One region of the Pectobacterium peruviense genome, then DNA from elsewhere that is predicted to be linked to it. Evidence: predicted binding sites of a transcription regulator. Region 1 holds the regulator's gene; the other holds the start of a gene.
The links. The regulator PurR, encoded in region 1, represses purine synthesis genes. The targets are predictions, from matches to a motif close to CANGCAAACGTTTGCNTG.
Positions count from the first base shown of each region.

Region 2: the regulator PurR is predicted to act here: its motif matches at 1,979-1,996, upstream of purH (bifunctional phosphoribosylaminoimidazolecarboxamide formyltransferase/IMP cyclohydrolase).

Region 1 is NZ_CP161826.1:2,006,674-2,011,150, reverse strand. It holds gene DUT67_RS09160 (Grx4 family monothiol glutaredoxin) at 1-274, opposite strand, end outside; gene DUT67_RS09155 (C40 family peptidase) at 615-1,466, shown strand; gene DUT67_RS09150 (YnhF family membrane protein) at 1,557-1,646, opposite strand; gene purR (HTH-type transcriptional repressor PurR) at 2,037-3,062, shown strand; gene cfa (cyclopropane fatty acyl phospholipid synthase) at 3,493-4,477, shown strand, end outside.
Region 2 is NZ_CP161826.1:4,605,671-4,610,147, forward strand. It holds rRNA gene DUT67_RS20760 (16S ribosomal RNA) at 1-1,533, opposite strand, end outside; gene purH (bifunctional phosphoribosylaminoimidazolecarboxamide formyltransferase/IMP cyclohydrolase) at 2,139-3,728, shown strand; gene purD (phosphoribosylamine--glycine ligase) at 3,746-4,477, shown strand, end outside.

The DNA.
Region 1 (4,477 bases):
ACATTTCAACCACGATATCACAGCCGCCAACTAATTCGCCGTCAACCCACAGCTGCGGGAATGTCGGCCAGTTTGCGTATTTCGGCAACTCAGCACGAATATCTGGGTTCTGTAAAATATCTACATAAGCAAAACGTTCGCCACATGAAGACAATGCCTGAACGGTCTGTGCGGAAAAACCGCAGCTTGGTAATTTCGGGGAGCCTTTCATGTACAGCAGAATCGGGTTTTCAGCAATTTGGCGCTGAATTTTTTCAATTGTCGGTGTCGTCATCTTCTTGCTTCCTTAAACCTATAGGATGGCTAACGTCCAAAACGCTAGCCATGAGCCGCCGTCAGAAGTATTGCGACAGCGACATTGACTCAATGATATTGTACCGATGCCACTAGCTACAAAAAAACGCCATTTTTTGTAGGGTTATTTTTCTCGTCGCTTTGCGTCGCTGATGAAATCAACGCCAAAAAATGCTGATAAATCAATCGAAAAAACAACTATTAACGTTTTTTCACTATTCTGTATGAATAAAGCGACCGTGCCTACTTTTTTATGACGCCGTTTTCAGGAATACTGTGAGGATTGAGCGAGTTAAGGATTATGTTCGGTCACTTTTATTATGCGCTTATTTATTACTCTTTTTATATTATTTTTCAGTAATCTATGCCTGAACGTCGTTCAGGCTGCGCCGCATACCCCGCATTCGGCACCGAAGAAAAACGTCGTTGAAGAAACGAATAAGAAAAGCCGTCAAACAAAGAGTAATGCTAAATCACCGACGCCGATCAAAAGCAAAAAACCCGAACCTACCGCAGTCAGCACTAAAACCAAACCCCGTAGCGCTAACAAATCGACAGAAAAAAAACCGTCACGGACACAAAGCAGCACGCCCGCGCTAGTAAAGAAAAACCTTAAAAAACTGAAACCTGAAGACGAGAAGCAGACAACTGCACAGGCCAGAGTTAAAACCGGGTTAAAGAAAACCGCACTCAAAGAGAAGGTGGATAAAAACCCGTCTCCCACCGAAAAAGGAATGGCGCTGAGCGCGGCGCATAAAAAACGCTATCAGCATGCCAAAACGACCGCCATGAATAAATTGATGAGCCAAATAGGTAAACCGTACCATTGGGGCGGCTCATCTCCCTTTACCGGATTCGACTGTAGCGGACTGGTTTATTACGCCTATAAAGACGTCGTCAAGATCCAAATCCCGCGTACCGCAAACGAAATGTATCACCTACGTGATGCCGCGCCGATTAAAAAGAGTGAACTAGAAAGTGGCGATTTGGTCTTCTTCCGCATCAATAATCGTGGCGCAGCCGATCACGTTGGGGTTTATCTGGGAGAAGGGAAATTTATCCAGTCGCCGCGTACGGGCTCAGATATTCGCATCAGCAAGCTGAGCGAAGATTATTGGCAGGAGCACTACGTTGGCGCGCGTCGCGTGGTCACGCCACAGACCATTCGTTAAGCAAATTATACCGGTTATACCCTAAATAATTCAGACACGTTTATGCACCACCAACGTGTCTGAATACCAACCAGCGCAGAAGCCGATCGGTTAGTTCAGCACCGCAATAAAGCTAAACGCGATGATCACAGCTAACGAGCCAACGGTTGTCAGTAAAGACATCTTCAGATCTGTATCCATAAACCACTCCTTATTAGCGAACAAGTTTCATCTGAAACTTCATCTAAAAAAAGACACCACCATGTGCAGCAGAACCCGCTTAGACGGTTAAAGCTACAAATAATAGGGTTATTACGATTCTTTCATAATTCTAGCGAAAAATCTCGGACGAATGCATCACTAATAGTATAAATTAGCCCTTTCACTTTCATGATAAATCGGACACAATCCGCTGTTTATGAAAGCGCTGCGTATCAGTCGAAAAACGTCAACCCAGACCCCTTCGGTATAACATTCGGCATTCTCCTTCTGAAATCCTGTTTTTTAGCTTAGAAGAAGAACTTTAAACGTAGGCAAACGATTAACAATATACTTACGTCTGTAACAGGTAAGTTCAGGAGTCATTTTTAGATGGCAACGATTAAAGATGTGGCAAAACGTGCTGGCGTTTCCACCACAACCGTATCGCACGTGATCAATAAAACACGTTTCGTCGCCGAAGAGACTAAGGCAGCCGTCAGGGCGGCAATCAAAGAATTGCACTATTCGCCCAGCGCCGTCGCTCGCAGCCTCAAAGTTAATCACACTAAATCTATTGGTTTGTTGGCCACATCCAGCGAAGCCCCCTACTTTGCCGAGATCATTGAAGCAGTCGAAAACAGCTGTTATGCCAAAGGTTACACGCTGGTGCTGTGTAATTCTCATAACGACATTGGCAAACAGCGCGCTTATCTTTCCATGTTGGCGCAAAAGCGCGTCGACGGCCTGTTGGTGATGTGCGCCGAATACCCGCCGGAGCTATTGGGCATGCTGGAAGATTATCGCAGCATTCCAATGGTCGTCATGGACTGGGGACAGATGCACAGCGATTTTACCGATACGATTATCGATAACGCCTTTGAAGGTGGTTATATGGCGGGTCGCTACCTGATTGAACGCGGTCATCGAGATATCGGCGCGATCCCCGGCATTCAAGAGCGCAACACCGGCAGCGGGCGCTACCTCGGCTTTTTAAAAGCATTGAAGGAAGCCGACATCGCCGTGCGCGACGAATGGGTTGTTCAGGGCGATTTCGAACCGGAATCCGGCTATAAAGCCATGCATCAGATTCTCGCGCAGAAACAGCGACCTACGGCCGTATTCTGTGGTGGCGATATTATGGCGATGGGTGCCATCTGTGCAGCCGACGAACTGGGCCTGCGCGTGCCACAGGATATTTCGGTGATCGGTTATGACAACGTGCGCCATGCGCGCTTCTTTACGCCAGCGCTGACCACCATCCATCAACCGAAAGAACGCCTGGGCCAATCCGCGTTTTCTATGCTGCTGGATCGTATTACCAGTAAGCGAGAAGATGCGCACGTCATTGAAGTACACCCGACGCTGATTGAACGTCGCTCGGTTGCCGATGGTCCATTCCGCGATTATCGCCGTTAATCTCGACGACCAATACAGACGGTTTTTCTATTCCTGCCCGCTTTCCCTCTCTGCTTGCTCCAGCCAATTTTCTTGTATATTGGCTGGAGCAACTCTAAACTGAACCCTGCGTTTCAGTTTCACTGATAAAACCAAAATAGCGATAGCCGCACGTCAGTAAGCAGGTCCGTGCTTTTGCCAATGAGATCCTGTTTACGTGCAAATTTCTTCTTCATTTTTCTCTGGTGACAGCCGATACGTCGGCTGCAGTAAGTGCTGTCCAGGTGTTTTACGATACTTTTACCCCTAAATAATTCGAGTTGCAGGAAGGCGGCAAGAAAAGGAATCCCGATGAGCTTACTCCGGTAAGTGATTCGGGTGACTGAACGCAGCCAACACACATGCAGCTTGAAGTATGACGGGGATACTCGTGAAAAGTTAAGGAGACATGATGGGATTACCTTATGCAGAAAAATGGGATCACGATACCGCGCCTTGGTTCCACATAATGCAAGACACGTTAGCCGCTGCGGATATCGCGATCAACGGTACTCGCCCCTTTGATATCCACGTTACCCATCCCCGCTTTTTTAAACGTGTCTTGCGAGAAGGTTCGTTGGGATTAGGTGAAAGCTATATGGACGGATGGTGGGAGTGCGAACGGCTGGATATGTTCTTCCATCGTGTCCTGCGTGCAGGGCTAGAAAATACACTACCTCGCCGCTTGCACGATCTTACTCGAGTCGCCATTTCCCGCGTCACCAATTTGCAGTCCCGCAGACGTGCTCAGGTTGTCGGCAAAGCACATTACGATTTAGGTAATGATCTCTTTACCCTAATGCTCGATCCCTACATGCAATATTCCTGCGCTTATTGGAAACAGGCGCACACGTTGGAACAAGCGCAGGAAGACAAACTCACCATGATTTGCGAAAAACTCCAGCTAAGATCAGGCATGACGCTGCTGGATATCGGCTGCGGCTGGGGCGGGCTTGCTGAGTTCGCCGCGCGTCGCTACGGTGTCTCCGTTTACGGCATCACCATCTCCAGAGAGCAACAGCGTCTGGCGCAACAGCGCTGTCAGGATCTTGGCGTCACCATTGCGCGACAAGACTACCGCGATCTGAACCAGCAATTCGATAGGATCGTCTCTGTCGGTATGTTTGAACACGTCGGCCCGCGCAACTATGGCGCTTACTTTCGCATGGCAAAACGCAGTCTTAAGCCCGATGGACTGTTCCTGCTGCACACTATCGGCGCCAATAAGACCAACCCGCACATTGATCCCTGGATTCATAAATACATCTTCCCCAACGGCTGTATTCCCTCTATGCAGCACATCGCGCAGGCAAGTGAGCCTTACATGGTAATGGAAGACTGGCACAACTTCGGTGCCGATTACGATCGCACATTACTGGCATGGCATACGCGCTTTC
Region 2 (4,477 bases), 2.3 Mb from region 1:
ATCCAACCGCAGGTTCCCCTACGGTTACCTTGTTACGACTTCACCCCAGTCATGAATCACAAAGTGGTAAGCGCCCTCCCGAAGGTTAAGCTACCTACTTCTTTTGCAACCCACTCCCATGGTGTGACGGGCGGTGTGTACAAGGCCCGGGAACGTATTCACCGTAGCATTCTGATCTACGATTACTAGCGATTCCGACTTCATGGAGTCGAGTTGCAGACTCCAATCCGGACTACGACGTACTTTATGAGGTCCGCTTGCTCTCGCGAGGTCGCTTCTCTTTGTATACGCCATTGTAGCACGTGTGTAGCCCTACTCGTAAGGGCCATGATGACTTGACGTCATCCCCACCTTCCTCCGGTTTATCACCGGCAGTCTCCTTTGAGTTCCCACCATTACGTGCTGGCAACAAAGGATAAGGGTTGCGCTCGTTGCGGGACTTAACCCAACATTTCACAACACGAGCTGACGACAGCCATGCAGCACCTGTCTCAGAGTTCCCGAAGGCACTAAGCTATCTCTAGCAAATTCTCTGGATGTCAAGAGTAGGTAAGGTTCTTCGCGTTGCATCGAATTAAACCACATGCTCCACCGCTTGTGCGGGCCCCCGTCAATTCATTTGAGTTTTAACCTTGCGGCCGTACTCCCCAGGCGGTCGACTTAACGCGTTAGCTCCGGAAGCCACGCCTCAAGGGCACAACCTCCAAGTCGACATCGTTTACAGCGTGGACTACCAGGGTATCTAATCCTGTTTGCTCCCCACGCTTTCGCACCTGAGCGTCAGTCTTTGTCCAGGGGGCCGCCTTCGCCACCGGTATTCCTCCAGATCTCTACGCATTTCACCGCTACACCTGGAATTCTACCCCCCTCTACAAGACTCTAGCCTGTCAGTTTTGAATGCAGTTCCCAGGTTAAGCCCGGGGATTTCACATCCAACTTAACAGACCGCCTGCGTGCGCTTTACGCCCAGTCATTCCGATTAACGCTTGCACCCTCCGTATTACCGCGGCTGCTGGCACGGAGTTAGCCGGTGCTTCTTCTGCGGGTAACGTCAATCAGCAAGGTTATTAACCTTACTGCCTTCCTCCCCGCTGAAAGTGCTTTACAACCCGAAGGCCTTCTTCACACACGCGGCATGGCTGCATCAGGCTTGCGCCCATTGTGCAATATTCCCCACTGCTGCCTCCCGTAGGAGTCTGGACCGTGTCTCAGTTCCAGTGTGGCTGGTCATCCTCTCAGACCAGCTAGGGATCGTCGCCTAGGTGGGCCATTACCCCGCCTACTAGCTAATCCCATCTGGGCACATCTGATGGCAAGAGGCCCGAAGGTCCCCCTCTTTGGTCCGAAGACGTTATGCGGTATTAGCTACCGTTTCCAGTAGTTATCCCCCTCCATCAGGCAGTTTCCCAGACATTACTCACCCGTCCGCCGCTCGTCACCCGAAGAGCAAGCTCTTCTGTGCTACCGCTCGACTTGCATGTGTTAGGCCTGCCGCCAGCGTTCAATCTGAGCCATGATCAAACTCTTCAATTTAAGATTTGTTTGATTTGCTGAACTCGTCAGCGATGCTCAAAGAATTAAAACTGTTTATTCGTAATGAATTTCACTGTTGTTCACTCTTCAAGACTTTTTATATCGTTAAGATACGGTCTTGTGAGTGCCCACACAGATTGTCTGATTATATTGTTAAAGAGCAGTGCGTTGCGGTCTTATCCGCTTCGCGAGGTGGCGTATGTTACGCTTATCACCTTCAGAGTCAACGTTTATTTTAAAGCGTTTTCTCTTTCTTTATCAACCCGGTTGTGTGTTCACATCGCCGTGTTGATGGAGGCGCATTATAGGGACTTCTCGACCTGCCGCAATAGGTATTTTAAAGAAAAATGACTGTTTGCTGCATTCCACAGCAAAACCCCGCCTTATACCTATTTTTGCACAAACTTATCCACAGAAAGCATTCTACTCAAAAATTGACGAGCATCACGCAAACGTTTTCGCTACAATTCCCCCCGTTCAAAATCGTCGTGTTTTTGCGAACGCTAACTGAATATTTCTCTTTATTCCGCAATTATTGCTCTGACAAAGACGATATTCACATACCGTTCTTTACTGACTACCCAAATCCAGGGGATAACATCATCATGCAACAACGCCGTCCAATTCGCCGCGCTCTGCTCAGCGTTTCTGACAAAGCAGGTATTGTCGAATTTGCTCAAGCTCTGTCCCACCGTGGCGTCGAGCTCCTTTCAACCGGAGGAACCGCCCGTTTGCTGGCCGATGCTGGCTTAGCGGTGACAGAAGTCTCTGACTACACCGGTTTCCCGGAAATGATGGATGGGCGTGTAAAGACCCTGCACCCGAAAGTACACGGCGGCATTCTGGGACGACGCGATCAAGATGATGCGATCATGGCGCAGCACGACATCAAACCCATTGATATCGTCGTTGTGAATTTGTATCCGTTCGCTCAGACCGTCGCCCGTGAGAACTGCACATTAGAAGATGCCGTTGAGAACATCGATATCGGCGGCCCGACGATGGTGCGCTCCGCCGCCAAGAACCATAAAGATGTGGCTATCGTGGTCAAGAGCAGCGACTACAGCACTATTATTAATGAAATCGACGCCAACGAAGGTTCATTGACCTACGAAACCCGTTTCGATTTAGCCATTAAAGCCTTTGAGCATACTGCTGCTTACGACAGTATGATTGCCAACTACTTTGGCGCACTGGTTCCGCCTTACCACGGTGATACCGATAAACCATCTGGCCACTTCCCGCGCACGCTGAACCTGAACTACATCAAAAAGCAGGACATGCGCTACGGCGAGAACAGTCATCAGCAAGCTGCCTTCTATATAGAAGAGAATATTCACGAGGCTTCTGTCGCCACCTCTATACAGTTACAAGGCAAAGCACTGTCTTATAACAACATCGCCGATACCGATGCGGCGCTGGAATGTGTGAAAGAATTTCCCGAACCAGCCTGCGTTATCGTTAAACACGCGAACCCGTGCGGCGTAGCAATTGGCGGTTCAATTCTTGATGCTTACGAGCGCGCCTATAAAACCGACCCGACATCGGCATTCGGCGGCATTATCGCCTTCAACCGCGAACTGGATGAAGAAACGGCACAGGCCATCATCAGCCGTCAGTTTGTCGAAGTCATTATTGCGCCATCCGCTAGTGATGCTGCATTGAAGGTGACCGCAGCCAAACAAAACGTACGCGTCCTGACCAGCGGTAGCTGGCAGCAACGCGTCCCGGCTCTGGACTTCAAACGCGTCAACGGCGGTTTGCTGGTACAGGATCGCGATTTGGGTATGGTCGATGCGTCTCAACTGCGTGTCGTGACCGAGCGCCAGCCGAGCGAGCAGGAATTACGCGATGCGCTCTTCTGCTGGAAAGTGGCTAAATTCGTTAAATCCAATGCGATCGTGTACGCACGCGACAACATGACCATCGGGATAGGTGCTGGTCAGATGAGCCGCGTTTACTCAGCGAAAATCGCTGGTATCAAAGCGGGCGATGAAGGGCTGGAAGTAAAAGGTTCCGCCATGGCCTCTGATGCATTTTTCCCATTCCGTGATGGTATTGATGCTGCCGCGGCCGTTGGCATTACCTGTGTGATCCAACCGGGCGGATCTATTCGTGATGATGAAGTTATTGCTGCCGCTAACGAACACGGCATTGCGATGATCTTTACCGACATGCGCCACTTCCGCCATTAATTCTGGAGCTGACCGAAATGAACATTTTAGTAATTGGTAATGGCGGACGCGAACACGCACTGGCCTGGAAAGCCTCCCAGTCACCGCTGGCGAAACAGGTTTATGTTGCTCCAGGAAACGCGGGCACCGCACTTGAGCCAGCGCTGACCAACGTTGATATCGCCGCAACCGATGTTCCAGCGTTAGTCGCCTTTGCTCAGGAAAACCAGATCGATTTAACCATCGTGGGTCCAGAAACACCGTTAGTTATCGGTGTTGTGGATGCGTTTCAGAGTGCAGGTCTAAAAATCTTTGGCCCGTCGCAGGCCGCCGCGCAATTAGAAGGCTCGAAAGCCTTTACTAAAGATTTTCTGGCACGCCATAACATCCCGTCGGCGGAATACCAGAATTTTACCGAAGTGGAACCCGCGCTGGCCTATGTACGCAGCAAAGGTGCACCTATCGTCATCAAGGCGGATGGGTTAGCCGCTGGTAAGGGCGTGATTGTCGCGATGACGTTGCAGGAAGCGGAAAACGCCATTCAGGATATGCTGGCAGGTAATGCATTCGGCGATGCTGGACACCGTATCGTGGTGGAAGAGTTCCTTGATGGCGAAGAAGCCAGCTTCATCGTTATGGTGGACGGCAAGAACGTGTTGCCAATGGCAACCAGCCAAGATCATAAACGCGTTGGGGATAAAGATACGGGCCCGAATACTGGTGGTATGGGCGCTTATTCGCCAGCACCGGTCGTGACCGATGAAATCCAC